DNA from 3 places in the Arthrobacter sp. Y3221160 genome. Region 2 is predicted to be linked to each of the others. Evidence: riboswitches for the same ligand, from Rfam matches in the RefSeq annotation. Region 2 holds a riboswitch; each other region holds the start of a gene.
What was found. Region 2 has a riboswitch for S-adenosylmethionine ahead of AC5RWG_RS11215 (O-acetylhomoserine aminocarboxypropyltransferase/cysteine synthase family protein). Riboswitches for the same ligand answer to the same signal wherever they lie in the genome.

Region 1 (9,629 bases), on a different contig from region 2:
GAAAAGTCCGGCTCGTGCATCAGGGGGAACCAGGTGAAGCCGGGTCCCATCGCCACCGGCGCGCGCACCGCCGCCACGGTGAATTCCTCCGGCAGTCCGGGCACCAGGCCCATCAGGTCCTGCTCGTGGGATCCGTAGCCGTGGAAGAGCACCAGCAGGGGCGTCCCCGCCCGCTCCTGTTCGGGTTTGGACCAGGCAACGACGGGCTGATAAGCAGTTTCAGTCATGGGTTCCATGATGGCACAAAGAGCCCATTGCTTGAAAGTTAAAGCTTCTAAGGTGTCGGATCTCCCAGGGCCCGGGCACCCGAGCCGGTGCCCGGGAGGGTGCCGCCCGCGGGCTGGCCGGCCCCGCCGCTCCGTTCGACGGGCGCCGTCAGCTCGGCGACGAACCGCTTGCTTCGACGTGCGCCGTCAGCTCGGCGACGAACCGTTCCGGATACTCCACGTGCGGCGAATGTCCGCAGTTGTCGAGCAGCACCTCGGTGAAGCGCCCGCCGTTGGCCTCATACTTTTCCAGCACCGCCCGGGTCTGCGCGACCATCGGCTGCGGCGGGGCCGCCTCCTCCCCCGGCCAGCCGGGCACCAGACCGGCCTTGCCGAGGCAGTTCAGGTCGAAGAAGGAAGCATCGGAGACAATTGCGTCGCTGTCGCCGTGGATCCAGAGGATGTCCGGCTTGTCCGCCAGGTCAACAATGCCGCTGGCGTCGAAGACCCCCGGCGCCATCGTGTTCAGCACCCCCCTGCGTCCGGGAGCGAAGCCGGGCCAGTTCGGCGAGGGGACGGAATCGCCCGGATAGTTGTCGGGGCCGGTCTTGGTGCTGAGCATCGATTCAACCCAGATGTGTTCGTAGGGCGACTGGAACCCGGCGTGCACATAGGTCGAGCGGTACACCGACAGCGGCGAGGCAGGCGCGTCGCCGCTGGTGTCCCTGGCTTCCAACCGCGCCACGAAGTCGGGGTTGGCGCCCCCGCCGCCGGTGCCGGCGTCGTCCGCGGTGAGCCTGCGCCCCTCCGGTCCAGCCGTCCCGCCGAAGCCGTACGGCGAGACCGGAGCCTGAAGCGTGAGGCTACGGACCGGATGCTCCAGCGCGTATTGCATCACCACGCCACCGCCCATGCTCCACCCCACCAGGTGCGCGGGCGCCAGTTGCAGGGTTTCCAGCGTGGCATGAAGATCGTCCGAAAAGTCACGCAGCCCGCGGCCGGCGTCCACCGGCGCCGGGTCCGTCGGGCCGAAACCCCGCAGGTCCACGGCGAGCACGCGGTAGTCGGCCGGCAGCGCCTGCATCGCCTCCTGCCAGAACAGCGCGGAGGAAACATTCCCATGCACCAGGACCACCGGCGTGCCGTCGGGCCGGTCGCCGTCGCGCTCGAGGATGTTCACCGTCAGCCGCTCCGTCGGCACACGCCGCGCCACGATTCCCGCCAGCAATTCCATCCCTGCTCCTCGAGGTCGAGGCGGCCGCCGTTGGCCGCGTCAAGCACACAGTAGTCGGTAAACCGAGCGCTGACCATCACTTTCTGAAAGGTGATTCAGCTATTGGTTCCCACCGCCTGTGCATCCCCGCGCCTTCTTGGGAGAATGTACTTGTGAGTAACTTGTCCCTTTCCGAAACACAAGCGCCCATCGCCGCGGCCCGCCATCCCTGGAGCCGTTACGTTGCCCTGGGTGACTCGTTCACCGAAGGCATCGGCGACCCGGACCCCGGGAGCCCGGGCGGACACCGCGGATGGGCCGACCGCGTGGCCGAGGAACTCGCCCGCGGCCACCATGACTTCGCCTACGCGAACCTCGCGATCCGCGGCCGCCTGCTGCAGCAAATCATCGATGAACAGGTCGAACCGGCCCTGGCCCTGCAGCCGGACCTCATTTCGATCTGCGCGGGCGGCAATGATGTGATCCGGCCGGGCGGCGACCCGGACGCCCTGGCCGAGAAGTTCGACCGCGCCGTCACCCGGCTGGCAGCGTCGCAAGCCACCATCGTCCTGTTTACCGCGCCCGACATCGGCGATACGCCCGTCATCGGCAGTGTCCGCGGCAAGGCGGCCATCTACAACGAGAACCTGCGCACGGTGGCGGCACGCCATAACGCCGTCGTGGCCGACATGTGGGCGCTGCGCCAGCTGAAGGCACCGCAGATGTGGGCACCTGACAGGCTGCATTTCTCCCCGCTGGGGCACCACACCATCGCGGCCATGGTGCTGGACGCCCTCAACGTGGAGCATTCGCTGCAGCCCGAGACGCCCAAACCGTTGCCACCCAAGAACTGGCGCACCGCCCGCACCGAGGACCTGGTATGGGCCCGCCAGCACCTGGTCCCGTGGGTCCTGCGCCGGGTCCGCCACCAGTCCTCGGGCGACGGGATCCTGCCCAAGCGGCCGGCCGCCGACCCCTTCTTCGGTCCGGGCATGCCTCCCGGCGCGGCCGGGTAACAGGAGCAGCCGGTGCAGCAGCCGAGTCCCCAGGAGATCCGCCGTCACCGGCTGCGGGCACAGCGGCTGTGGGACAGCCCCCGGGACGACGCCGCCGCCGCCCTGCGCTGGCTGCTCGCCTTCCAGTCCCAGGAATATGCCTATGCCCGCTGGTCGCTGGCCCAGCGCTGCGGCGGACCGGCACGGGACAACGCTGCGGAGGTGGATGCGGCGATCGCCGGCGGACGCATCCTGCGCACGCATGTCCTGCGGCCCACCTGGCACTTTGTGGCGGCTGGGGACCTACGCTGGCTGATGCTGCTCTCCGGCCCCCGCCTCAAGGCAGGGAACAAGGGCCGGGACCGGCAGCTGGGACTGGATGAGGCAACGGTGGCGCGCAGCAATGACGTGCTGGCCGCGGCCGTCGCCGGAGGCCGGCACCTCACCAGGGACGAGCTCGCCGCCCGGCTCGCCCAGGCGGCGCTGCTGAAGGACGACGGCGCGAGGCTGAACGGAGCGACGCTGCGCGGGCAGCGGCTGGGGCACCTGGTGTTCCATGCGGAAATGGATCGGGTGCTGGTGAACGGGCCTCCGCGGACGGCCAGGTCGGGCGCCGTGCAGCAAACGTATGCGGCCTTCGACGAGCGGGTACCGCCGCTGGCCGCGGACTTCGACCGCGACGCGGCGCTGGCCCAACTGACCGGGCGGTACTTCACCAGCCGCGGACCGGCGACCTTGAAGGACTGTTCCGACTGGTCCAAACTGCCTCAGGCGGACGTCAAGCGCGGCCTCGAAGCCGGGGGCCGAGACGGACTGGAACTGTTCGAAACCGAGGGGCAACAGCTCTGGTACTCCCCCGCCGCCGGGACGATCGGCGGCGCCGCAGCCGCGGCGGGCGACGGACACCCGCGGGCGGACCTGATCCAGTGTTACGACGAATACGTCATGGGTTACACCAAAACCCGCGGCTATCTGGGCGGCAGCGCGCCGGCGGCGCCGGGCGGCGACGTGCCGATCCACGTGCTGCTGTTGGACGGACGGATGGCCGGCAACTGGAGACACGTCCTCCGGCCCGGCTCCGCCGAGCTGCGGCTCAAGCCGCTGCGGTTCTTCACCGAGCCGGAGCGGCAGGCCGTGGACGACGCGGTGGAACGGTACGCGGCCTTCCTGCGGCGGCCGGTATCGCTCGAACTGACCTGACGCTCCGCTCCCCCCGATCGGGCGCGGCGGTGGCAATCGGCGCGGAGGGCGCGCACCGACGTCGTACCGAGGCCGCTGTCACGCGGGCCGAAAAGTCAGGCGGGCGCGAAGAACGCCTCGGTGAGGGCCTCGTGCAGCTGGTGGATGTCGGTGAGGAAACCGTCGTGGCCCAGCGGCGTCTCGATGGTGTGGACCTTGACCGCCCCGGGCAGCGCCTCGGCCAGCTGCCGCGACTGTTCCGGGAAGTACAGGCGGTCGGAATCCACCGCGGCGACGAAGAACTGCGTGTCGGTGAGGCCGCCCAGCGACTGCTCCAGCGAGCCCCGGCCCCGGGCAACGTCGTGGCTGATGAGGGCCTCGGTGAGCAGTATGTAGCTGTTGGCGTCGAAGCGCGCGACGAGCTTGTCCGCCTGGTAGTCGAGGTAGCTTTCCACGGCATAGCGGCCACGGGCGGACGGCGTAATGCCGCCGAACGGCTGCTCCTCCGCCTGCGCCTTGCGGCCGAACCTGTACTCCAGCTCCGGCTCCGAGCGGTAGTTGATGTGCGCGATCCGCCGGGCGATACCCAGTCCAGCCTCGGGAGCGGGGCCCCCGTAATAGTCGCCGCCGGAGAAGTACGGGTCCAGCCGGATGGCCGCGACCTGCGCCTGCGCGAAGGCAATCTGTTCGGCGGTGCTCGCGGCGCCGCACGCCAGGACGGCGCACCGGGCCGTGCGCTCCGGGAACGTAGCCGCCCATTCAAGCGCGCGGGCGCCACCCATCGACCCGCCGAGCACCGTGTGCCAGCGCCGGATCCCCAGCGCGTCGGCCAGCCGCGCCTCGGCCCGGACCGAATCGCGGATCGTGACGAACGGGAAGCGTGAACCCCACGGCGTCCCGTCCGGAGCCGGCGACGAGGGACCGGTGGAGCCGTAGCAGCCGCCAATCATGTTGGCGGCCACGACGAAATAGCGCTCCGTGTCGATCGTGGCACCGGGGCCCACCAGATCGTCCCACCAACCGTCCTCGTCCGAGCAGCCGCGTGCGACGTGCGTGCTGCCGGTCAGGGCATGCTGAATCAGGACGGCGTTGGACGCGTCCGCATTCAAGGTGCCCCAGGTTTCAAAGCCGAGGACCACCTCGGGCAGATAGCCGCCGGCTTCCAACTCCAGCGCACCAACCGGCATCCGGCGCAGGATGCCGTCGGTCGCCTGTTCCACCAGTTCCTGCGGTTGCACTATCGTCACGCTGCGCTCTACCTGCTTGCCTAGTCGTCCGCACCCTTGGCGGCGCGGAAACCGGCCTCCAGGTCGGCGATGATGTCGTTGACGTTCTCGATGCCCACCGACAGGCGGACCAGCCCGTCGGTTACCCCGGCCGCGACCCGCTCCGCGGCCGAGAGCTGGGCGTGGGTGGTCGACGCCGGGTGGATCACCAGCGAGCGCACATCGCCCAGGTTGGCCACGTGCGAGTGCAGTTCAAGGCCGTCCACGAAGCGCTTGCCGGCCTCGATGCCGCCCTTGATTTCGAACGCGACGATGGCGCCGGTCCCCTTCGGGCCGTACTTGCGGCCGCGCTCATACCAGGGGCTGGAGGGCAGGCCGAGGTACGCGACGGAGGCAACGTCGTCGTGCTCTTCCAGGAATTCGGCCACCCTCTGAGCGTTGGCCACATGCCGCTCCACGCGCAGGCTCAGCGTCTCCAGCCCTTGGGCAATCAGGAAGGCATTGAACGGCGAGATGGCGGACCCCAGGTCGCGCAGCAACTGCACCCGGGCCTTGAGGATGTAGGCCAGGTTGGCGCCCAGAGCGCCGTTGACGCCGAGGTCGCGGGCGAAGACCAGCCCGTTGTACGTGTCGTCCGGCGTGTTGAACCCCGGGAACTTTTCGGGGTCGGCGGCGAAATCGAACGTGCCGGCGTCGACGATCACGCCGCCGATCGCCGTACCGTGGCCGCCGAGGTACTTGGTGGCCGAGTGGAGCACGATGTCGGCCCCCCACTCGATCGGGCGGATCAGGTACGGGGTGGACAAGGTGTTGTCAACGATCAGCGGCACGCCGTTTTCGTGGGCGATGGCGCTGACCGACTCCAGGTCCAGCACGTCCTGGCGCGGGTTGGAGACGACCTCGCCGAAGAACGCCTTGGTGTTCGGCTTGACGGCATCGCGCCACTGCTGCAGGTTGTCCGGATCCTCGACGAAGGTGACCTCGATGCCGAACTTGGGCAGCGTGGTGCGCAGCAGGTTGTAGGTGCCGCCGTACAGGCTGGGGCTGGCCACGATGTGGTCGCCGGCCTCGGCCAGGTTGAGGATGGAGAACGTCGACGCGGCCTGGCCCGAAGCAAGCAGCAGGGCGCCGACGCCGCCCTCCAGGTTGGCGATCCGGGTCTCGACCGCTTCCTGGGTGGGGTTGCCGATCCTGGTGTAGATGGGTGCCAGTTCGGACAGGGCGAACCGGTCGGCCGCGCTCTGCGCGCTGGGGAACACGAACGACGTGGTCTGGTAGATCGGCAGTGCGCGGGCGCCCGTGGCGGCGTCCGGCTCCTGCCCTGCGTGGATCTGACGGGTTTCAAAGGACCAATCGGCGTTGGACATGGTGCAACTCCTTCACTGGAAGGGGCCATCCGGGATCCGGCCGTGCCGGCATGTCTGTCCCGGGTGTGACCCGCGCTTGCGCACCGCCTTATGGCGGCTGCCTGGTCTTCACCCGGGGCACCCCACCGCGGTTGGAGGGTTGCCGGCCAGCAAACCGGGGTTTTGCGCTGGCACTCATGACCTGCCTCCAGTCTCCGCAGACAAGCCGGCGGCCGCAACAATATGACACCTTATGACTGGGCACCGGTCTCCGGACCGCCTGTCCGACCGTCCGCTTCGTCACTGTTGCCGGCGCGTGCCGGGGAGGCGGATTTGCTGTCCGGAACGGCGCGTTCACCACGAGCCGCAAATTGAGTGACTTAGGTCACCCTAAGTCGAGAGCGGGTTCACAAAGTGCCAAGATAATGCCATGCGCTTCGACCATGTTTCTTATGCCGCTGAACCCGACGGTCTGGCTGCCACCTCAGAGCGGATCTCCAAAGCCCTGGGCATCGACGCCGTCAAGGGCGGGGTTCACCCCCGCTTCGGCACCCGCAATATGATCTTCCCCCTCACCGACCACCACTACCTGGAGGTCGTGGAGGTGCTCGACCACCCCGCTTCCGACAAGGCCCCCTTTGGCCAGGCAGTGCGGGCGCGGTCGGAAGCCGGCGGCGGTTGGATGGGCTGGTGCGTGGCGGTCGACGACCTGACCCCGTTCGAAGAACGGCTGGGCCGCCACGCGGTTCCCGGCAACCGCAAGTTCCCGGATGGGCAGGAACTGAGCTGGCAGCAGATCGGGATCAAGGGCCTCATCGCCGACCCGCAGGTGCCCTACATGTTGCGCTGGGATGACGGCACCGAACCGCTGCACCCGTCCAACGCCCGCCCCGCCACGGTCAAGCTGATCGGCCTGACCATCGCCGGCTCTTCCGAGCGGGTGGCGGACTGGCTAGGCACGCCGGTCGACGGCCTGCTGGACGACGTCAAGGTCGCCTGGACGGCACCGAACGGTACGCCGGGCATCCTGTCCGTCCGCTTCGAAACCGCCAACGGAATCGTCGAACTGTAAGTCTTTCGAGAGGATCGACGTCGTCGATCGCCGCAGCGGCGCCCTGATCGCAAGGCCGGGCGCCGCTGCGCTGCCCGGCCGGTTTCACGTGCCGATGCCGATGGCCGGCCCCAGCAGTGTGTAGCCGACGAAACCGGCAATATCCAGCAGCGCGTGCGCCACCACCAGCGGCATCACCCGCTTGGCCTTTGTATAGGCGTAGCCGAAGACCAAACCCATGAGGAAGTTCCCGATGCCCGGCCCGATGCCCTGGTAGAGGTGGTAGGTCCCGCGCAGGGCGGCGCTGACGAAGATCGCGGACCAAATGCCCCAGCCGAACCTCGCGAAGCGGTTGAAGAGATAGCCCACCATGACCACCTCTTCGAGGACCGCATGCCGCAGCGCGGACAGGATCAACACCGGAACCGTCCACCAGTATTCGTCCAGGGCCGCCGGGACAATGGCGGTGGTGATACCCAGGGCCCGGCCGGCGGCATAAACGCCCAGCGTCCCGACACCGATCACCAGCGCGAGCAGGAAGCCCAAGCCGAAGTCCAGCCGGGGCCGGGAAAACGTGAACCCGATCGCCCGGAAGGCCGACCGTCCGGGAACGGTCATCAAAAACAGCACCAAGGCCACCGGCACCAGCGCAAAGACGATGCCGAGCATTTGGTACACGAAATCGAAGAGCTCCCGCTCGTTCAGCACCGGGTTCAGCGTGGTCGTCTGCGAGGCCAGCGGAGCGCGGGTCATTTTTTCCAGCAGGTTCACCACGGCATAGACCGCCGACTGCCCGAGCGAGAGTCCCAGGACGATGAGCACTTCCGCCCGGTAGTACTTGACCGTGCGCGGCGTGCTCGCGGTGGCGACCTTCTGCTTGTCCATAGCCCCCATCTTCCCAAGAGAACCGCGGGCGCAGATACAAGGCGTGGAGTGCTTTCAGAGGGAGACGCAGATCCTCATGGGGTCTCCGGCCTCGCGTTCATCGTCGGAGAGCAGCGGGTCGCGGTGATCGATCTCGCCACCCAAGACGGGAGTCCATTAGAAACCGGCTAGGTGCCAGTAGTGTAATGACCGCCAGGAATCGCGCGGCTAGAAATCAGGTTTCAAGGTTTCCGTCCGATCCATTTTTAGAAGGCTGGCTGCCAGCACATGCACTCCTCTACTGATGTGCACGGCGTCTGTCCACTCTTCCGGGCAATGGCTTCGGCCGTTGTGAGATGGGATGAAGATCATTCCAGCAGGGCAGCGGGCTGCCAGGTGCGCAGCGTCGTGACCGGCGCCACTCGGCATGGGCATCCAGGGGAGCCCGAGGCCATCGAGTGCTGATGCCGTCACGTTCTGTACTGATGCGTTAGCCGGTACGACAGGAGTTTCCGCCGCCCAGTCAAGGAGTGCTTCCACTCCGCTTTCGGCGCTCTGCCGAAGGATTTGATCGGCTACCCTTCTCCGCACACCAGAGAGCCAGATCTGATTGTCGCTGCGGAATTCTGCCATCAGCGTTGTTCGACCCGGAATCACGTTTCCAGAACCTGCTTCAACGAGCAGGTTGCCGCTGGTCGCGACCGCATGGACAGGTGCTTCACAGGCCTCCCGTTCGACGGCCAGGACGGCCTTGGCTGCAGCGACCAATGCATCCCGCCGGTCATCCATGTTACGAGTGCCGGCATGATCCGATCTGCCGAGAAAGGTGGCGAGCAGCGTGTGAACGCCAACGATTGAGGTAACAATTCCTACATCGATTCCCTTCTGCTCAAGGATCGGGCCTTGCTCCACATGCAGTTCGAGGTACCCGTGTAGTTCGTTTTGCGCCCACGAGCGTGCAAGCATGCCGTTTGGATCCACGCCGAAGCGTGCCACCGCGTCGCCCAGTCTGTTGCCAACTGAGTCTGTACGGTTCAGATCCTCCGTCCTCATCGCGCCAGCTGCCGCACGGCTACCGAGGCAGTATCCACCGTAGGGGTTCGCTTCTTCACCCAGAAAGTCGACGACCAGCAGATCATGATTGAGCATCGTGGAAGTCTCGCGGAAGCGGCGCGCAGCTTCTATGCCTCCAAGCACTCCGACGATCCCGTCGAATCGTCCGCCTCCTACCACGGTGTCGGTGTGTGACCCGGTGACTAGCGGCGGGCCGGAATAGCGCCCTCGGAGTCGGCCGACGATGTTTCCTGCAGGGTCAACAGTGACTTCGAGGCCGGCGTCCCGCATGCGGGATTGTACCCAGATGCGGGACGCCGAATAAGGATCGCTGAAGACCGGGCGGCTCCACCCAGGTGAGTCGGATTCTCGTAGTTGTGAGAGATCTATCAGATCGGCCCATAGACGTTCCTGGACCGGCTCCAGCGATGCCGCATCCTGCATGTTTCTACTCCTAAGGCGGCGTTTTACGCACTCACCCTTAAGGCTGCCGTCT
Region 2 (9,629 bases):
CGGTGGCCAGCATCGGGATGTTCACGACGTCGGCGTCGGAGAGCTTCAGGCCGAGCATGGACTCGGCCTGCGCCTTAATGTCCGCCCAGGTGGCCATGCCGCCGGGTTCGCCTTCGGCCAGTTCGCCGGTCGAGACCGGGTCGCCGTCCTCGTTGAGCTCGTACTCCCGGAGGAAGACGTGATGGGACGGATTCGAGGAGTAGGTCTGGCTCTGGTCAACCCACGGAGAGTCCGTGTTCGTGGCGTCCTGGACGTCGTCGTCGGTGCCGAGCTTGCCGTCGGGTCCGGGCTGGTTCTCCGCCCGGTTGAGCAGCATGAAGTTCGTGGGCGATCCCTCGACGTACAGCGGATCGTCCTTGGCCAGCGGCATCATGACGACGTTGCTGGTCTTCTTGGTGAAGTCGATCCCGTGGTCGAAAAACTGGCCGAAGAGGGCAAAGAAGCCGTTGTATGGCGGCGAGAGCCCGAAGTCGGTGGTGACATTCGGGATGTCGAGTGTCTCGCCGTCGGGAACACAGTTCAGGGGCAGCCCCTCGTCGTCGCAGGGGACCGCCGTCGGGCCGTCGTTCACCGTCCGGTGCGCCTTGCCGGCCGCGGCGATCGCGGCCGGATTGGTGGAGGTCTGGTCCACGATGACGTTGCTGACGAAGCGCGGGTCCGCGTCCCGGATCATCGGAACGTTGACCGACTTGTACGACTGCCCGCCGGCGGTGGTCCGCCATTCCGGTTCTGCCAGCCGCGGGAAGGGCAGGCTGGCGGCGCCGAAGTGCCCTTGGTTGGGCACCAGGTTGTTGTCGGACCCGTCCACCGTGCGCAGCCCGTAGGGCAGCAGCGGATTGGCTATTTGGTTGGGGCCGGGGCCCAGGAGCGGCTGGCCCGGGACGGGCCTGCCCTCGGCGTCTTCCTTGGTGGCGTGGTTTTCCGCGATCTTGATTTGCTTCAGGATGAACCGCATGTCCCCGGCATTGAGGGTCAAGCCTTGGCCTACCGGCGCTGCCAACGCCGCGGGGGCGAGGGCGGAGGGCAACACGCCCGCGCCCAGCACCAGAGCGGCGAGCCCGGCCGTGACTTTCCGGGGGAAGGATGGCCTCCCCTTGTCGGCACGTTCGGTGCCCCTCCTCGGTTGTGGATCGGTTGGTGCAGTAAACACGGTGACTCCCCCTAGTCGAGTGATGTGTGGCTGGCCACAGCATCCGACGAGGACCTTGGGGAAATCCTTGAAGGCTCTTTCCGTCTACTTCCGGGCAGGAAAAAACCCGCCCCTTGTCCCTCGGCCCTCCACGTGGAAGGCCGGGGGACAAGGGGCGGGGCGGCAGGCGCTCGAGGCGGCAGGCCGGCGGGGCGGCAGGCGCTCGGGGCGGCAGGCGCTCGGGGCGGCAGGCCCTCTAGGCGGTCAGCTGCCGCTTGGAGGAGATCACCCCGGTGTCGAAGCCGGCCAGGTGCAGGCCGCCGTGGAAGCGGGCGTGCTCGATCTTCACGCAACGGTCCATCACCACGTTCAAGCCGGCGGCCTCGGCCTCGGCGGCGACCTCCTCGTGCCAGGAGCCCAGTTGCAGCCAGAGCGTCTTGGCGCCGACGGCCAAGGTTTCCTCCAAAACGGTGGGCAGGTCGTCGTGCCTGCGGAAGACGTCCACCAGGTCCGGCACCTCGGGCAGGTCCGCCAGCGACTTGTACACCGGCTGACCCAGGATCTCCTTCGCCACCGGGTTCACGAAATACACCTTGTACGGCGAGCTGGACAGCAGGTACGTGGCCACGAAGTAGCTGGCCCGGCTCGGCTTGTCCGAGGCACCCACGATGGCGATGGATTTGGTGTTGCGCAGGATGTTCAGACGCTCCGCGGCGGACGGGCCGATCCAGGTGCGTTCCGGTGTCGCGGTCACTTGGCGGCTCCTTCTTCGGCTTCGATCAGTTCTTCGACGGACTCGACCACGCGCGTTCCGGGCTCTGTCCGGGGGGAACGCTCCGCCGGGATCGTGCAGGACTCGCCGGCATAGCTGGGCGAGGCGAACTCGGAGCTGTCGAACGCGGCGTCCTCATGGTCGCGGCTGGGGCCGTGCTCGGCGCCGGCCTGCTGCGAGGCGGCCAGCGCCTGGTCCAAATCCCAGAGAATGTCGTCCACGTCTTCCAGACCCACGGAGATGCGGATCAGGTCCTCGGGCACGCCGGCCGCCACCAGCTGGTCGGCGGTGAGCTGCTGGTGGGTGGTCGATCCCGGGTGCAGCACCAGGGTGCGGGCGTCGCCGATGTTGGCCAGGTGGCTGGCCAGCTGCAGCGATTCGATGAACTTCTGGCCCGCGGTGCGGCCGCCCTTGACGCCGAAGCTGAACACGGAGCCCACGCCCTTGGGCAGGTACTTCCGGCCCCGCTCGTAGTGCGGGTGCGCGGGCAGCCCGGCGTAGCTGACCCAGGAGACGCGCTCGTCGGCTTCCAGCCACTCGGCCACGGTGCGGGCGTTGGCCAGGTGCTCGTCCATCCGCTGCGCCAGCGTTTCCACGCCCTGCAGCAGCTGGAACGCGGACTGTGCCGACAGCGACGGGCCGATGTCGCGCAGCTGCTCGGACCGGAGCTTGGTGAGGAAGCCGTACTCGCCGAAGTTGCCCCACCAGGACACGTTGCCGTAGCTGGGCACCGGCTCGGTCATCTGCGGGAACTTGCCGTTGCCCCAGTTGAAACGCCCGGATTCAACGACGACGCCGCCCAGCGTGGTGCCGTGGCCGCCCAGGAACTTGGTGGCGGAGTGGATCACGATGTCCGCGCCGTGCTCGATCGGGCGGATCAGGTAGGGCGTGCTCAGGGTGGCGTCCACGACCAGGGGGAGCCCGGCGTCGTGAGCCACCGCGGCCAGGCCCGCGAGGTCCGCGATGTCGCCGGACGGGTTGGCCACGATCTCCGTGTAGACGGCCTTGGTGTTCTCCCCGATGGCCGCGGCGAAGTCGGCCGGGTCGTTGGAGTCGACGAACGTGGTCTCCACGCCGAACCGGCGCAGCGTCACGTCCAGCTGGGTGATGGTGCCGCCGTAGAGCTTGGACGAGGCCACGATGTGGTCGCCCGCCCCGGCCAGGGCCGCGAAGGTGATGAACTCGGCGGCCATGCCCGACGACGTGGCTACCGCGCCGATGCCGCCCTCGAGCGAGGCGATGCGCTCCTCGAACGCGGCGACCGTGGGGTTGCCGATGCGGGAGTAGATGTTCCCGTACTTCTGCAGCGCGAAGAGGTTCGCGGCGTCGTCGGTGTCTTTGAACACGAACGAGGTGCTCTGGTAGATCGGTACGGCCCGGGCACCGTGCTCGGCGTCGGGCGTGCCGCCGGCGTGCAGGGCACGGGTGCGGAAACCGAATGTGCGTTCAGCCATCAGGCGGTTGCTCCTTCAAAACTTGGGTTCCCGGAATGACGGTCCTGGCGGCACCGGCAGGCACCGTCCGGATCAAAGATTGCTTGCGCTCTCTCCATCGCTTCTGGCGGTAGCACCTTTCCGGTGGCGTCCGGATGGTTGCTGCGGTGTCAAAGAGCCAGATCTCTCAACCGCTCGGGATGGTCCCGTCCATTCTCGCAACCAACGGCCGCGGCACCAAAAAATGTTGAGCCGCGTTGCGTCCGGGCTGTGGGCGCCCGGGCCCTGAGGCGGCACGCCTTGCGGTGGCCCCGGGCTTGCGGCGGCCCGGTACGACGGCGGCGCTCGCCTCTTGCGGCCACTATCTTCGCAGGCCCGGCCGAGGAGGGACGTTCCCGGGTCCGGACAGTTCACCGTAGATTGGGTCTATGGCTGAACTTTCGGCGCTGCAGCGCCTCGCGGGGAAACATGGCGTTGGCATTACCTTCCGCGGCTGGGATGGGGGCGAGAAAACAGTCAGTGAGGCTACGCTGGTTTCCGTCCTCACCGCGCTGGACGTCCCCTGCGCCACCGACGACGATGTGACGGCTTCCCTCCGGGCCGCTGAACTGGCACCGGTGCAGCGCACGCTGCCGCCCGCCGTCGTCGTCCGCCAAGGCAGTGCCACCGAGGTTCCGGTCAATGCGCGGCCCGGCGTCCGTCCGCGGGTCCGGATCCTGCTGGAGGACGGCTCCCGGCGCGACGTCGAGGTGCTGGCCGGCGGGTCGGAGGATGCGGAAGGTGCCCCGCCTGTTCGTTTCACGGCGGTGGTGCCGGCGGACATCCCGCTGGGCTGGCACACGCTGGAGGTAGCGGAACGGCCGGAGTCGATGGAGCCCGGAACCGGCGCGGCCGCGGAAAGATCCGAGCCGATGGAGGCCGGGACCGGCGCGGCCCCGGAAATGCCGGAGGTGATGCAGGCCGGGACCGGCGCGGCCCCGGAGCCATCCGACAGCGAGGCGCGGTGCGCCCTCGTGGTCACCCCGCGGCGCCTGACCACCGCGGACCGCCTGCCCCGGACGTGGGGGTTGATGGCACAGCTGTACTCCGTGCGCTCGCGGTCCTCCTGGGGCATCGGCGACCTGCATGACCTGGCCAGCCTCGCCGAGACGGCCGCGGCCAAGGGTGCGGGGTTCGTCCTTATCAACCCGCTGCACGCGGCGCAGCCGAAACCGCCGGTGGAGCCCTCGCCCTACCTGCCCTCCACGCGCCGGTTCGTCAATCCCCTGTACCTGCGGGTCGAGGACGTGCCCGAAGCCAGCGGCGTCCCGCTGGCCAACAACTTCCACGACGCGAACCTGGACGCCGTCATCCTGGACCGCGACCCGGTTTTTGCGGCCAAGCTGCAGGCTCTGGAAACGGTCTTCGCGGTGCCCCGGTCCGCGGAACGGCAGCAGCGGTTCGAAGCCTTCCGCGCGCAGGAAGGCGAGGGGCTGGAGCGCTTTGCCCTGTGGTGTGCCATGGCCGAAACTGTTCCGGCCGGGGCACCGGAGTGGTCCGATGCCCCTTTCGTCGAAGCACAGCGGAGCGAGCTGAAGGACCGCAGCGAGTTCCATCAATGGCTGCAGTGGCTGTGCGACGAGCAGCTCGAGGCGGCGCAAGCCAGCGCCCTCGATGCGGGAATGAACATCGGGATAGTGCACGATCTCGCCGTCGGCGTCCATCCCACCGGCGCCGATGCCTGGACGCTGCAGGATGTGCTGACCCCCGACATCTCCGTGGGGGCGCCGCCGGACATGTTCAACCAACAGGGCCAGGACTGGTCACAGCCCCCGTGGCATCCGCACCGCCTGGCCGAATCCGGCTATGTTGCCTACCGGGACATGCTGCGGACCGTCCTGCGGCACGCCGGCGGCATCCGGGTGGACCATATCCTCGGGCTGTTCCGGCTCTGGTGGATCCCCGCCGGCAGCCCTCCCAGCGAAGGCGCCTACGTTTATTACGATCACGAGGCCTTGATCGGCATCCTCGCCCTGGAAGCGGAACGGGCCGGCGTCGTCGTTATTGGTGAGGACCTCGGGGTGTTCGAGCCGGGCGTGCAGGACTACCTGGCCGAGCGCGGCATCCTGGGGACCTCCATCCTGTGGTTTGAGTACGAGGACGGCAGCCCCCGCGCACCTGAGCGGTACCGCCGTTCCTGCCTGACCAGCGTCACCACGCACGACCTGCCGCCCACCGCCGGCTACCTGGCGGGCAAGCACGTGGAGTTGCGCGAATCGCTGGGCCTGCTGAACCGGCCCGTGGAGGAGGAACGGGCTTTGGACCAGGCAGCCCAAGAGGCAGTGCTCTCCATGGTGCGCTCGCGGGTTCCGGCCGCGCCACAGCACGACGACGGCGCCGGCCCCGCCGCCGAACAACGCACCGTCGAGGCGCTGCACGCGTTCATCACGCAGACCCCCTCGGTGCTGCTGGGCGTTGCGCTCACTGACGCTGTGGGGGAGCTTCGGACCCAGAACCAGCCGGGCACCGCGGACGAATACCCGAACTGGCGGATCCCGCTGGCCGGGCCGGACGGGGCGTCGGTCCTGATCGAGGACCTGGCCGCCAACGAGCGGTTCAACTCGCTGGTGCGCGCCCTGCGTCAGGATTAGGCGGGTCCACGCCGAGCCGGGAAGCCCCTCGCGGCCCCGCCGGAGGACTGGCAGGTTCAACTGGGCCGGGAAGTCTTCGGCGCCGGCGATGCAGTCCGTTCGCAGGTGTTCGGCGGCCGCTACTCATTGCTGGTCATCCGATGTCCACAATTTCGGGCCGGCAGTGGTGGCGGCCGAAGGGTGCGGTCATCCTCGATTACATGCAGACTCCCGAAATGATCGCCGGCTGGGTGGCGAAAAGAGGAGGAACAGCCCTCGTTAGGGACCTGCGCCGGGCGGGCATCGGACCGGATGCGATCAAGGTGGCCGTCGCGTCGGGCGCCGTGACGTCCCTTCGACGGGGGCTAGTAGGCACTGCCAATGCGGATGCCGATCTGCGCATCGCGATGATGGCTGGCGGGCTCATCACCTGCGTCTCGGCCGCCGGGGAGCTGGGACTCTGGACAGTGAAAGACCCGCCCCAATTGCATCTCTGGGCGGACCATGGCAGACAACCTGAGACCGTGATCAAGCACCGTGGCAGGCTCGCAGCCGAGGGGAGGTGGGGTTACGTAGGGACCCTGGATTGTGTGCTGCACGCAATCCGCTGCCGGCCGCGCTTGGAGGCGCTGGTTATAGCCGAGTCAGCGGTACGCCTCAGACGGGTTTCGAAGGCAGAGCTTATGGATCGTCTGCCGGGAACACGAAACAGCTTGCGGCGGCAGTTGGTGCAGGGCATAGGCCATGACGCCGACTCGCCGTTGGAGGTCATTGCCCGGGAACTCTTTCGCGCTGCCGGGCTCCACGTGGAAACACAGGTGCTGATCCGGGGGCTCGGGCGGGTGGACATGCTGGTGGAAGGCCGCCTCATCATTGAGTTGGACGGATTCGACTTCCACTGGGATCGCGCGACCTTCCTCAAAGACCGGAGACGGAACAACGCGGGCATGCTCAGAGGGCTGCCTACCCTTAGATACGTTTACGAAGACTTGGTCTTCGCGCCGGAACGCGTGGTCGCGGAGGTCCTGACGATGCTGCGGAGGTCGGCCTGACGGACCAGCCTGGGTTCGCTCCCACGTATAGGACAAACTTCCCTCGTTTCGGAAGGGTCATATCGCCCTGACTAGGAGAAACGTCGTGAGCCTCCGCTGAGACGTGGGAGCGAACGGCCGGTGACGCCAAGCGGCCGGCCAAAACTTGGGGAGTTTTGGCCGGCCTCGGGTGGCACGGCCGGTGAAGGCGGAGAAGTTTAGCGTGCGTCGCAGATGGCCTTAATCTGGGCGATGCACGGCTCGTTCTGCAGGCTGGTCGTGTCGCCCAGCTCCGTCCCCTCGAACAACTGGGTCAGCAGCCGGCGCATGATCTTGCCGCTGCGGGTCTTGGGCACGTCGGGGACGAACACCACGTCGCGGGGCTTGGCGATAGGCCCGATCTGCGTGGCAACGTGGTCCCGCAAGGCCGCAATTGCCGCGGCCTGCTTCGTAGTTTCCGCGGCCTGCGCGGCCGTCGCCGTTCCGGAGGCCGGACCGGCCTCCGGCTGCTCAGGGGCCTGCGCTGCGGCCGTCAGCCCCGCAACCCTCGTCCCGATCAGCGACTTGTCGCGCGGCACCACGAAAGCCGTGGCCGCGTGTCCCGTTTTGGCGTCGTAGGTCGGGCAGACGCCGGCCTCCACCACCGCCGGGTGTGAGACCAGCGCGGACTCGATCTCGATCGTGGACAGCCGGTGTCCCGAGATGTTGATGACGTCGTCGGTGCGGCCCAGGATCCAGATGTCGCCGTCGGCGTCGAAGCGGGCACCGTCGCCGGCCAGGAACCAGCCCTGCGCCGCGTACTTTTCCCAGTAGGACGTGAAGTAGCGCTCCGGGTTGCCCCACACGGTCCGCGCCATCGCCGGCCCGGTCCTGGTGACCACAATGTTGCCCTGCTCGCCGGCACCCACCCGGGCGCCGCCGTCGTCCACGATGTCGGTGGCCAGCCCCGGCAAGGCGCGGGTGGCGCAGCCGGGCTTGAAGGACGCATCGGTCTGGCGCGGCGAGAGCACAGTGGCCCCGGTCTCCGACTGCCACCAGGTATCCACCATCGGCACGCCCGACGACGGGTCCCCGGCGACCAGCGAATCCCGCCCCACCTGGGTTCGCAGCCAGCGCCAGGCCTCCGGGTTCACGGCCTCGCCCACCGTGCCGCACAGGCGGATGGAGCTCAGGTCGTACTCGGCCGGAATGCCGTCGGGGAACCAGCCCATCAGCGACCGGACCAGCGTGGGCGCGGTGTAGTAACTGGTCACGCCGTAACGCTCGATGACCTCGAAGTGCCGACCGGGGTGCGGGGCGTTCGGCACGCCCTCGTAGATCACCTGCGTGACGCCGTTGCTCAGCGGCCCGTAGATCTCATAGGTGTGCGCGGTGACCCAGGCCAGATCAGCGGTGCACCAGTGTACGTCGGCCTCGCGCGCGTCCGGATCCGGGTTGCTGAACAGGTACGAGTGGCTGAACGAGGCCTGCGTCAGGTACCCGCCGGTGGTGTGGACCAGGCCCTTGGGCTGGCCGGTGGTGCCCGAGGTGTACATGATGAACAGCGGCGTCTCGGCGTCGAACGCCTCGGCCTCGTGGACGCGCGGCTGCGTCTCGACGACGTCGTGCCACCACACGTCCCGGCCTTCCACCCAGTTGATGTCCGTGTGGCCGGTGCGGTTGATCACCAGCACATGCTCGATCGCGTTCTCGCCCGCGACGGCCGCATCTGCGTTGGCCTTGACCGGGACGGCGGTGCCCCGGCGGTACTGGCCGTCTGTGGTGACCAGCAGCTTGGCGCCGGTGTCCTCCACCCGGAACTTCAGGGCCTCCGCGGAGAAGCCGCCGAAGACCAGCGAGTGCACCGCCCCGATCCGCGCGCAGGCCAGCGTGATCACGACGGTTTCCACCAGCACCGGCAGGTAGATGACCACGCGGTCGCCCTTGCCGACGCCCAGCGCCAGCAGCGCGTTGGCGGCCTGCGAGACCAGCTCCTGCAGCTCGCGGTAGGTCACCGTCCGGCGGTCGCCGGGCTCGCCCTCGAAGTGCAGCGCCACCTTATCGCCCAAGCCGGCTTCGACGTGACGGTCGGCGCAGTTGACCGCGGCGTTCAGCGTGCCGCCGTCGAACCAGCGCAGCTCGGGCCCCCGCCGCGCGGCGCTGTCCACGGAGGTGGCGGAGTGCGCGGTGTGCCACGGCTCGGCCCACTGAAGCCGGGCCGCCGCGCGCTCCCAGAACTCAATCCGCTCGGCCTCGGTCTGCGGCTCCGGCCATTCGGTCACCCGGTCGCGGTACGGCGCCGGCCCTTCCTGACCGACGACGGCGGGGCTCCCGACGGCGCGGCGGCCGCCGGCGGTTTCGGCTACTTCTATGCCCATCTCTTGACTGCCCATTTCTCCGCGACTCCCAGGAGCGCGTCGGTGATCTTGCCGATGATGGCCAACAGGACGATGGCCAGCAGCAGCCGGTCGGTGCGGCCGTTGTTCTGCGAATCCGTGAGCAGAAAACCCAAGCCCATGGAGGAGGCGATCAGTTCCGCCGCCACCAGGAACAGCCACGCCTGGGCCAGGGCCAGCCGCAGTCCGGAGAACACGGCGGGCACCACGGCCGGCAGCTGCACGGTGGTCAGCAGCTTCACGCCCTTGAGTCCGAACGCGCGGCCGGCCTCCACCAGGT
Region 3 (9,629 bases), 580 kb from region 2:
GTCCGTCGGCGCCACCCTGGCCGCGGCCATCAGCGTCCCTCTGGCCGCGCAGTTGGACTCGCCGTCGCTCGCGCTGGCCGCGTGGGCGCTGCTGGCCGTCGTCGGGCTCGCGGTGTTCCTTCCCATGGCCGTGGCCGGCAGGCGCGGTTCGGGCACGCGGACCCGGGACCACTCGTCGCCGTGGCCGCTGCTGCTCACGCGCAAGGGCGCGCTGCTCACCGGCCTGTTCACCATCCAGGCGCTGCTCGTCTATTCCGTGATGGGCTGGCTGCCGTACATCCTGATCTCGCGCGGGGTGGATGCCGCGGCCGCCGGGCAGCTGCTCGCGCTGGTCCAGCTGGTGTCCATCCCCGCCGTCGTCCTGCTGTTGTCCATGGCGGCGCGCCCGGGCCTGCTGCGGCCGGCCTTCATGATCACCTGCGCGGCGTCGCTGGCGGGCTACCTCGCCCTGCTGGTGCTGCCTGCCGAGCTCGCCGTGCTGCCTGCGGTTTTGATCGGACTGGGTTTCGGGGTTTTCCCGCTGCTGATGCTGGTGATCAGCCGCAGCGGTGACAGCGCGGCCGAGACCACCGCGCTGTCCACGCTGGCCCAATCGGTGGGCTACCTCTTCGCCGCCCTGGGCCCGTTCGGTCTCGGCCTGCTGCACGATGCACTCGCCGACTGGACCGTACCGCTGGTGCTCCTGGTGGCCGGCGCGGCGCTGCAACTGCTGCTGGCTCACGCGGTCAGCGGCCTGGTGCGGAAGGCGCGCGCGTGAGGTCCGGCCCGCTCCAGCGGCCGCCGCTGGCGGAGGAAGTCACGTCCAGGCTGCGGGAGTCCATCGCCGCGGGGCGGTGGGAGCTGGGGTCCCGGATCCCTCCCGAGCCGGAACTGATGGCGAGTCTGGGCGTTTCCCGCGGCACCCTGCGCGAGGCGGTCAAGGCCCTGGCCCACGCCGGGATGCTCGAGGTGCGCCGCGGCGACGGCACGTACGTGCGCGCTACCAGCGAGATCAGCGGCACCGCCCGCCGCGCCTACCGCGAGTACGACGACGAGGACGTGCTGCAGGTGCGCTTCGCGCTGGACACCCAGGCGGCGAGGCTGGCGGCGCAGTCGGCGCGGTCCGAGCCGCCGGGCCCCGGCGGCGGCGTGGAGGCGCTGCGGGAGATGCTGGCCCGGCGCCGGCATGCGTGGGCCGAACAGGACCTGGAAGGCTGGATCGCCGCCGACTGGGACTTCCACCTGGCCGTGGCCGAGGCTTCCGGCAACCAGCTGCTGCACGAGCTGTACGGCAGCTTCGGCGACGTGTTTCACGGGACCAAGATGGCCCAGCGATTGCGGGACGGCTTCGATGGATGCCTGCGCGCCGGACACGAGGACCTCGCGGACGCCATCGCGGCCGGTGACGAAGAAGCCGCGGTACGGACCGTCACCGCCAACCTGCGCTACTGCCTGAAATGGATGCCGCAGGACGGCCAATAACGCCCCGCTCACGCCGTGCTGCGGCGGGCTCTGGCCGCCGCGGCCGCGCGTGTGGCACGATGCCGCCCGGCCGGGGTACCTTGAATCACGAAGCCCGGACTGTCGGGACGCAGGGAACGAGGAAAGCTGGCGATGTCCACTTCGACGAAACCGTCCGGGAGCACCCGGAAGACGTGGCTGAAGATCACCGCGGCGGTGGCCGGCGCCGTCGTCGTGCTCCTGATGCTGGTGTTGCTGGCCAAATGGATGCGCACGATGCCGGGCGTCCAGGACTTCCTGGCCGCCTACCCGGGCCGTTCCGAACTGCCCGAATCCGCGCCCGTCGGGCTGCCCGCCTGGCTGGGCTGGCAGCACTTCCTCAACTTCTTCCTGATCGTGTTGATCATCCGCACCGGCCTGCAGGTACGCGCCGGCACGCGCTCGCCGGCGTACTGGACACGCAACAACAAGGGCCTGGTGAAGACCAAAAACGCGCCCACCAAGATCACCCTGAACCTGTGGTTCCACCTGACGCTGGATGCGTTGTGGGTGCTGAACGGCATCGTCTTCATGGTGCTGATCTTCGCGACCGGGCACTGGATGCGGATTGTGCCCACCAGTTGGGACATCTTCCCGAACGCGCTGTCCGCGGTGCTGCAGTACGCCTCGCTGGACTGGCCGCTGGAGAACGGGTGGGTGAACTACAACGCGCTGCAGCTGCTGACCTACTTCGCCACCGTCTTCATCGCCGCCCCGCTGGCCATCGTCTCCGGCCTGCGCACCTCGGCCGCCTGGCCCAAGCGGGCCGCGGTCAACAAATACTTCCCGATTGAGGCGGCCCGGGCCATCCACTTCCCGGTGATGGTGTATTTCGTGCTGTTCATCATCGTGCACGTGACGCTGGTGCTGGCCACCGGCGCGCTGCGCAACCTCAACCACATGTATGCGGCCACGGACGACGGCGGGTGGACCGGTTTCTGGATTTTTGCCGCCTCCGTCGCGGTGACCGTGGCGGCCTGGTTCCTGGCCCGGCCGATCTTCCTGCGCCCGATCGCCTCGCTGACGGGCAAGGTCACGAGCCGCTGACCGCGCGGCCGCCTGATCGCCGGCCGCTGACCGCGTGGCACGCGTGGCCGCCGCCTTACCGCCAGCCGCTGACCGCCTGACCGCGGCTGAAGGCTGCACCGCTACACTGCTCGCCATGATCACCGTTGCGGCCATCGCCGCGTGCCTTGTCTTCGCGCTGTTGGCCGTCTTCCAGATCCTGCTGGCCGCGGGCCTGCCGCTGGGCCGGTTCGCCTGGGGAGGAAGCCACCGCATCCTGCCGGCGAAGCTGCGCATCGGGAGCGCGGTCTCGGTGCTCCTGTATGCGTTCTTCGTGTTCGTCATCATGGACCGCGCGCAGTTTCTCGACGCGTTGCCGGAGACCGCGTCGCTCGTTCTTGGCTGGGTCCTGACCGCGTACCTGTTCGTCGGCGTCCTGATGAACGCCATCTCGCGCAGCAAGCCCGAGCGGTGGACCATGACGCCGGTCGCCCTGGTCTTGGCCGCGCTGAGCCTGGTGGTTGCCCTCGGTTGACGTGGTTTCCCGCCCTTGGCGGGGAGCTGCAAGGCTTTTCGTCGGTGGGCCGTCCAGCCGTTTGCGGGTCTCACGTCCCTTCGCGGGCGGGGGGTTCCGACGGTTGACGGTCAGGCAGGGGAGGGGCTTGCCCCGCGGGCGGGGCGGGCTCACGATTGGTTCACTACCGGCCGATCGGAGGAAGCCATGCAGGTCCGTATCCGCCGCGCACTGACAGCAGTTGCCGTGCTCGTCACCGTCCCGGCGGCCCTTGCCGGCGGCCTGGTCCTGTGGCTGCGCTTCAGCCCCCGGCCGCTGGCGGTGCTGCTGCGGGTGCTGTCGGAACGGGACGGCCGGCGCACGGCCCGCGCGATGGCCCGGCACGTGCCGGACGGAATCAGCGAAGTATTGGATCAGGAATACCTCAGCAACCACGGGCATACCCGCCTGGACGTGTTCTTCCCGGACAAGGCGGCCGAGGATTCGCTGCGCCTTCCGACAATTGTCTGGATCCACGGCGGGGCCTGGATCTCCGGCACCAAGAACGACGTCGCCAATTACCTGCGGATTCTCGCCTCCTACGGCTTCACCGCCGTGGGAGTGGACTATTCGCTGGCCCACGTGCGCCGCTACCCCGCGCCGGTGCGCCAGACGGCCGCCGCGCTGCGCTACCTGGAACACAATGCCGAGCGGCTGCACATCGATACCGAGCGGATCGTGCTGGCCGGGGACTCGGCGGGCGCGCAAATCGCCGCGCAACTGGCGCTGGTCATCGCCGATCCCGACTATGCCAAAAGGCTCGGCATTGCCTCGCCCATGAAGCCGGAGCGGCTGCGCGCGGTGCTGCTGCACTGCGGGGCGTACGACCTCTCGCTCGCCGGGGCGGACCAGGCCGGGAACCAGAACTACCTGCGCACGGTGCTGTGGTCCTACACCGGGGCCAAGGACTATCTGGAGCGTCCGTACGTCGCGCTGGCCTCCGTGGCCAAGCACGTGGGCGCCGACTACCCGCCGGCTTTCGTGTCAGCGGGCAACACGGACCCGTTGCTGCCGCACTCGCTCGGGCTGGTCGAAGCGCTGCGGATCAAGGGCGCGGCCGTGGAGGAGTTCTTCCCCCAAACCGAGGCCGGCCTGGGGCACCAGTTCCAGTTCAACCTGGAATTGGAAGCGGCGTGGCAGGTGCTGGAGCGCAGCGTGGCGTTCCTCCGCCGCCACACCGGCTGATGCCGCCGGAGTTGACCGGCTCGCTACGAGGAGTGTTCTTCGGTGTCAGCATCACCCGGGGCCGGCGCCGATGCCTCCCCGGGCACCGCCGTCGTACGCTGGAAACCTGCCCAGCGAAGGGGGAACTATCAATGAACGACGCCGGCTCGCGCCTCATTTTCGGCTGCATGGGGTTGGGTGGGGGCTGGGGGAGCGGGCCGCTGGAAGCGGCCGACGTGGCCGCCGCGCACGCGGCCGTGGCGGCGGCGCTGGAGGCCGGGATCACGACTTTCGACCACGCCGACATCTACGCCCACGGCAAGGCCGAGGCCGCGTTCGGGCGGGTGCTGGCGGAAAGTCCCGAGCTGCGCGACTCGATCCGGCTGCAGGGCAAATGCGGCATCCGGCTGCCGGTCCCCGGCATGGTCGGGCACTACGACTCCTCGCGGGAAGCCATCCTGGCCCGCACCGACGAGAGCCTGCGCCGACTGCACACCGATCACCTGGATACGCTGCTGATCCACCGGCCCGATCCGCTGACGCCGGCCGAAGAGATCGCCGCGGCGTTCAACGAGCTTCGGATGGCCGGGAAGGTGCGCCGCCTTGGTGTCTCGAACATGTCCGGCGAACAGATGCGCTGGCTGCAGTCGGCGCTGGATGAACCGCTGGCGGTGAACCAGCTGGAAATGAGCCTGCACCGACGCGACTGGCTGGAGTCAGGGGTGCTGGTGAACCACCCGGAGGGACCGGGGATCAGCTTCCCGCACGGCACCTTGGAATACTGCGCCGCCCACGGGGTGGAGCTGCAGGCCTGGGGCGCGCTGGCCCAGGGCCGGTACAGCGGGCGTGCGGCAGCGGAGGCCGCGACACCGGATGCTTCCGCGCCCGCGGATGCCCCACCCCCGGCGGATCATGCAGCGGCAGCCCTGGTCACGGAACTTGCCCGGGACAAGGGGTGCCCGCCCGAGGCCGTGGTGCTGGGCTGGCTGCTGCGGCATCCGGCAGGCATCCGGCCGGTCGTCGGTACCAGCAGCCCGGACCGGATCCGGGCCTGTGCCGAGGCGGAAGCGGTTGGAGCATCGATGACCCGCGAGGAGTGGTACTCCCTGTGGGTGGCGGCCCGAGGCAGGCCGCTGCCTTAGCTGCCCGCGCCCGGCCGCGCCGGCTGCGGGCGGAGCCGGGACCATGCGTCCTAGACGAAGGCCGGCTGTTCCAACCGGCGGAACGCGGAATCGTGGAAGACCAGGGGCTCGTGGGTGCCGTCGTGCGTGGACAGTCCGTGCACCTGCAGCAGCACGACGTGGTGGTCCCCGGCCGGGACCTCCTGGTGCACCGAGCAGTCCAGCCAGAGCGCCGCGTCGTTGAGGAAAAGCGCGCCATCGTCCGTGCCGTGCAGGCTCAGGCCGGCAAAGCGGTCACCGGTCCTGGACGCGATCTGGCGGCAGACACCGTCGTGCCCGGTACCGAGCACCGAGACGCCGATCCGGTTGGCCCGGCGGACCAGCGGCCAGGTCCGTGAGGTGTTTTGCACGGCGAACATCACCAGCGGCGGCTCGAGGGAGACGCCCACGGTGAACGAGGAGGCGACGATGCCCTGCGGCTCGCCGTCGACGGTCGCGCACAGCGCCGCGATGCCCGAGGGGAACCGGCCGAAGGCGGAGCGCAACGTGTGGGGGGTCAGGTCATGGTGTAGCGACATGGCGTCCTTGGGGCTTGGGCGCATCCGCTGCGGCCGAGCTGCTGCGGGTGGATACGCGTACTTGCCTGCCGACATCCCCGGCGGGCCGAATCATCACCTGGAGCACCCCGCTACGGTAGAGGGTTGCCGGCCAACCAGCCAGGGCTGTGAAGTTGGCGCTCTTGATTCGTCTCCACGCTAAGAGCGGGGAAGGGCCTGGGTCAAACGCCGGTAACAGTTCGTCAAATGCAGCGTTTTACTCCCGGGCCACGCGAGGTGGCTTCTGCCCGACGGGCGGCCGTGCGACGGCTGCTGCCCCGAAGCTACTGTCCGACTGCTGGCCCCACGGCTACTGCGCCGCGGCGCCCGGGCGCACGGTCTGCTGCCGGAACGGATGCGCCGGGTACACGCCCAGGATGCGGATTTCCGTGGTGAAGAAGTCCAGTTCCTCGAAGGCATGGACCATGGCGGGATCGTCCGGGTGGCCTTCGACGTCCACCATGAACATGGTGGCGGCAAACTCGCCGCCCACCATGTAGCTCTCCAACCGGGTCATGTTGATGCCGTTGGTGGCGAAACCGCCCAGCGCCTTGTACAGCGCGGACGGCACGTTCCGCACGCGGAACACGAAGCTGGTCACGGCCGGACCGGGAAGTTCCTCGCGGGACGGGACCGGCCGGCGGTCGGCCAGCACCACGAACCGTGTGGTGTTCGTCGGATCGTCTTCGACCTTTTCCGCGAAAACCTCCAGGCCGTAGAGTTCGGCGGCCATCGGCGGCGCCAGGGAGACCTTGGTCGGGTCGTTCCATTCGGCCACCTCCCGGGCCGAACCGGCGGTGTCGCCTGCGATGACCGGAGTGAGCCCGAGCCTGCGGATCAGCTTGCGGCACTGGCCCAAAGCATGGATGTGGCTGTGCACCTCCCGGGCCTGCTCCACGGTGGCCCCGCGTACGCCCAGCAGGCTGAAACGGATGGGCAGGAAGAATTCCTCCACGATCTGCAGGGTGGTCTTCGGCAGCAGGGCGTGGATGTCCGCCACCCGCCCGGCGATCGAGTTGTCGATGGGGATCATGGCCAGTTCCGCCTCGCCGCCGGTGACGGCAGCGAACGCATCCTCGAAGCTGGCACACGGCACCGCTTCCCAACCGGGGCGCACTTCCAGGCAAGCCATGTGGGAGTTCGAGCCGGGTTCACCTTGGTACGCAATCGCTGGAGCCATGGGCGAAATTATCCCACCGGGGCGGGCCGGCGCTTCATTCCGGGCAACCGGGCGGCGTCATATAACCGGGACCGGCCCGCCAACCGCTTAGTACAGATGCGATTCCTGGGTGATGCCGTAGGGCACGTCGTCGCTCAGCTCCACCGTAAACTGCCCGGGGCCGGTGCGAGTGACCAAGATGCCGCAATCGCCGTCGATGGCGGCGAGCTTTTGCAACTCTTCGACCGCAGCATTCAGGAGATCGTGCGCTTCGGAAGCCGTCTGTGCGGTCAACGACTTGGTAGCCAGGGAAGTGGCCATGGTTCTGCCTTTCGTGGCCGGAGGTTTCCGCGCAGGAGAAACGCGGGATGGAAGCTTCCGGCCGGAACGAGCCTGCCATGCGGAACGGTGCATGGAACTTTACATTCTGCCATCCCAGATGACATCAGATGAATTTCGCACCGGCGTGGCGTGCGCCACACCCGGCGTGGCGGCGTGGTGCTGCGAACCGGTGCAGGCGGGACCCCCACCGCGGATGCAGGGAGCCGTCGGGGGGAGGGCGGGGGCAGCCGGAAGTGAACCCGGTCCTAGAACGGGTTGAGCAGCCGGTGGACGAACTGCCGGGTGCGCTCCTCCCGCGGTTCGCGCAGCACCTGTTCGGGGTGTCCGCGTTCCACCACCACGCCGCCGTCCATGAACACCACTTCGCTGGCCACTTCACGGGCGAAGGCCAGCTCGTGGGTGACCAGGGCCATGGTCCAGCCCTCGTCAGCCAGTTCCTTGATCACGTGCAGCACGTCGCCCACCAGTTCAGGATCCAGTGCGGACGTGGGCTCGTCGAACAGCAGCAGCGAAGGTTTGAGCGCCAGCGCCCGGACAATGCCGACCCGCTGCTGCTGTCCGCCGGAGAGCTGATGCGGGTACTGGTCTTCCTTGCCGGAGAGCCCGACACGGTCCAGCAGCGACCTGGCCTCGCGCACCGCTTCGGCCTTGGACCGCTTCTGCACCTGGACCGGGCCCTCGATGATGTTCTGCAGCACGGTCATGTGCGGGAACAGGTTGTAGTGCTGGAACACCATGGCGCTGCGGTCGCGCAGGGCGGCGATCTGTTTTCGGTTCACCGGCGAACCGAAATCCACGGCCGGCCCGCCCGAAAAGGCGACCCGCCCGCCGTCGGGGATTTCCAAGCCGTTCAGGCAGCGCAGCACGGTGGTTTTGCCCGACCCGGAGGGTCCGATCAGGGCCAGTACCCCGCCCGTCTGGACGGAGAGGTCGATGGACTTGAGCACCTGGTTGCTGCCGAAGGACTTGCGCAGCCCCTCTACGGAGAGCACCGGCCCTGCGGCGGAGCCGGGCTGCGAAGCGGCGGCGGAGGGGACGTCAGTGGGCGACATAGCGGTCCAGCCTCTTCTCCAGTCGGGACTGCCCGGCGGAGAGCACCAGGCAGAACACCCAGTAGACCGCCGCGGCCTCAATGTAGAGCAGCATGAACTCCTGGCTGAACGCCGCGATTTCCTGGGCGGCCCGGAACGCCTCGGTGACCAGGATCAGGGAAGCGAGGGAGGTGTCCTTGACCAGCGAGATGAACGTATTGGACAGCGGCGGCACCGACACCCGCGCGGCCTGCGGCAGGATGATGCGGCGCAGGGTGGTGGTGCCGGCCATGCCGATGGTGTGGCCGGCTTCCCACTGGCCCTTGGGGACGGACAGAATCGCGGCGCGGATAATTTCGGCCGCATAGCCGCCCACGTTCAGGGAGAACGCGATGATGGCGCTCGGCCACGGTTCAAGCACCACGCCGATCGACGGCAGGCCGTAGAAGATCACGAACAGCTGGACGAGCAGCGGGGTGCCGCGGATCACCGAGACGTAGGCGCGCGCGATGCCGGCCAGGATCCGGTTGCGGCTCAAGCGCATCAGGGCCACGACGAGCGCCAGCAGCAGGCCGATGGCGAAGCTGGCCAGCGAGAGGGGGATGGTGCCGGTCAGCCCGCCCTGGACTATAGGCCAGAGTGAACTGCCGACGAGCTCCCAGTCGATGTCCATACGGTTACGTTAGCGTCTCCCTTTGAAGCGGCCGGATTTACTTGCTGACGTCCGCGCCGAAGTACTTCTCGGAGATCTTTGCCAGCGTGCCGTCGGCGCGCAGCTCCTCCAGCGCCGTGTTGAAGGCCTCGACCAGCTCGTCGCTGCCCTTCTGGAAGGCGAAGGCGCTCTGCGTTTCTTCGTCCGTTTCGGCGGCTACCTTGATGTCTTTGTTGTCGTTGGTGGCCTGGTAGTCCAGGTAGGTCAGCTTGTCGTTGACCGTGGCGTCCACCCGGCCCTGCTCCAGCAGCGAAACCGCCTGCGCCCAGCCCTCCACGGCCTCGACATTGGCTCCGGCGCCCTTGGCCAGTTTGTAGAAGTTGCTGGTCAGCGACTGGGCGGACGTTTTGCCCTCCAGATCCGCCAGGGAGGAAATGTCGTTGTTGTCCGACTTCACGACGACGACGCCGGTGCTGACCGTGTACGGGTCCGAGAAGTCGTACTTGGCCAGGCGGTCTTCGTTGATC

Region 1: another riboswitch for S-adenosylmethionine. It lies ahead of AC5RWG_RS13760 (bifunctional o-acetylhomoserine/o-acetylserine sulfhydrylase); the one in region 2 lies ahead of AC5RWG_RS11215 (O-acetylhomoserine aminocarboxypropyltransferase/cysteine synthase family protein).
Region 3: another riboswitch for S-adenosylmethionine. It lies ahead of AC5RWG_RS08440 (flavin reductase family protein); the one in region 2 lies ahead of AC5RWG_RS11215 (O-acetylhomoserine aminocarboxypropyltransferase/cysteine synthase family protein).

Annotation. Positions count from the first base shown of each region.
Region 1 is NZ_JBNHHU010000002.1:149,149-158,777, forward strand. Features, by position in the region: gene AC5RWG_RS13735 (alpha/beta hydrolase) at 1-227, opposite strand, end outside; gene AC5RWG_RS13740 (alpha/beta fold hydrolase) at 376-1,440, opposite strand; gene AC5RWG_RS13745 (SGNH/GDSL hydrolase family protein) at 1,593-2,435, shown strand; gene AC5RWG_RS13750 (winged helix DNA-binding domain-containing protein) at 2,448-3,614, shown strand; gene metX (homoserine O-acetyltransferase MetX) at 3,710-4,780, opposite strand; gene AC5RWG_RS13760 (bifunctional o-acetylhomoserine/o-acetylserine sulfhydrylase) at 4,861-6,186, opposite strand; SAM riboswitch class IV at 6,254-6,368, opposite strand; gene AC5RWG_RS13765 (VOC family protein) at 6,596-7,237, shown strand; gene AC5RWG_RS13770 (CPBP family intramembrane glutamic endopeptidase) at 7,322-8,101, opposite strand; gene AC5RWG_RS13775 (M20 family metallo-hydrolase) at 8,309-9,577, opposite strand.
Region 2 is NZ_JBNHHU010000001.1:2,392,425-2,402,053, forward strand. Features, by position in the region: gene AC5RWG_RS11205 (Ig-like domain-containing protein) at 1-1,150, opposite strand, end outside; gene AC5RWG_RS11210 (CoA-binding protein) at 1,386-1,883, opposite strand; gene AC5RWG_RS11215 (O-acetylhomoserine aminocarboxypropyltransferase/cysteine synthase family protein) at 1,880-3,355, opposite strand; SAM riboswitch class I at 3,447-3,541, opposite strand; gene malQ (4-alpha-glucanotransferase) at 3,763-5,964, shown strand; gene AC5RWG_RS11225 (endonuclease domain-containing protein) at 6,105-6,995, shown strand; gene AC5RWG_RS11230 (acetate--CoA ligase) at 7,193-9,331, opposite strand; gene AC5RWG_RS11235 (ABC transporter permease) at 9,322-9,629, opposite strand, start outside.
Region 3 is NZ_JBNHHU010000001.1:1,811,604-1,821,232, reverse strand. Features, by position in the region: gene AC5RWG_RS08470 (MFS transporter) at 1-757, shown strand, start outside; gene AC5RWG_RS08465 (FadR/GntR family transcriptional regulator) at 754-1,461, shown strand; gene AC5RWG_RS08460 (cytochrome b/b6 domain-containing protein) at 1,594-2,526, shown strand; gene AC5RWG_RS08455 (hypothetical protein) at 2,642-3,019, shown strand; gene AC5RWG_RS08450 (alpha/beta hydrolase) at 3,206-4,222, shown strand; gene AC5RWG_RS08445 (aldo/keto reductase) at 4,354-5,343, shown strand; gene AC5RWG_RS08440 (flavin reductase family protein) at 5,394-5,900, opposite strand; SAM riboswitch class IV at 5,953-6,067, opposite strand; gene AC5RWG_RS08435 (prephenate dehydratase) at 6,229-7,098, opposite strand; gene AC5RWG_RS08430 (hypothetical protein) at 7,186-7,398, opposite strand; gene AC5RWG_RS08425 (amino acid ABC transporter ATP-binding protein) at 7,665-8,471, opposite strand; gene AC5RWG_RS08420 (amino acid ABC transporter permease) at 8,458-9,117, opposite strand; gene AC5RWG_RS08415 (amino acid ABC transporter substrate-binding protein) at 9,161-9,629, opposite strand, start outside.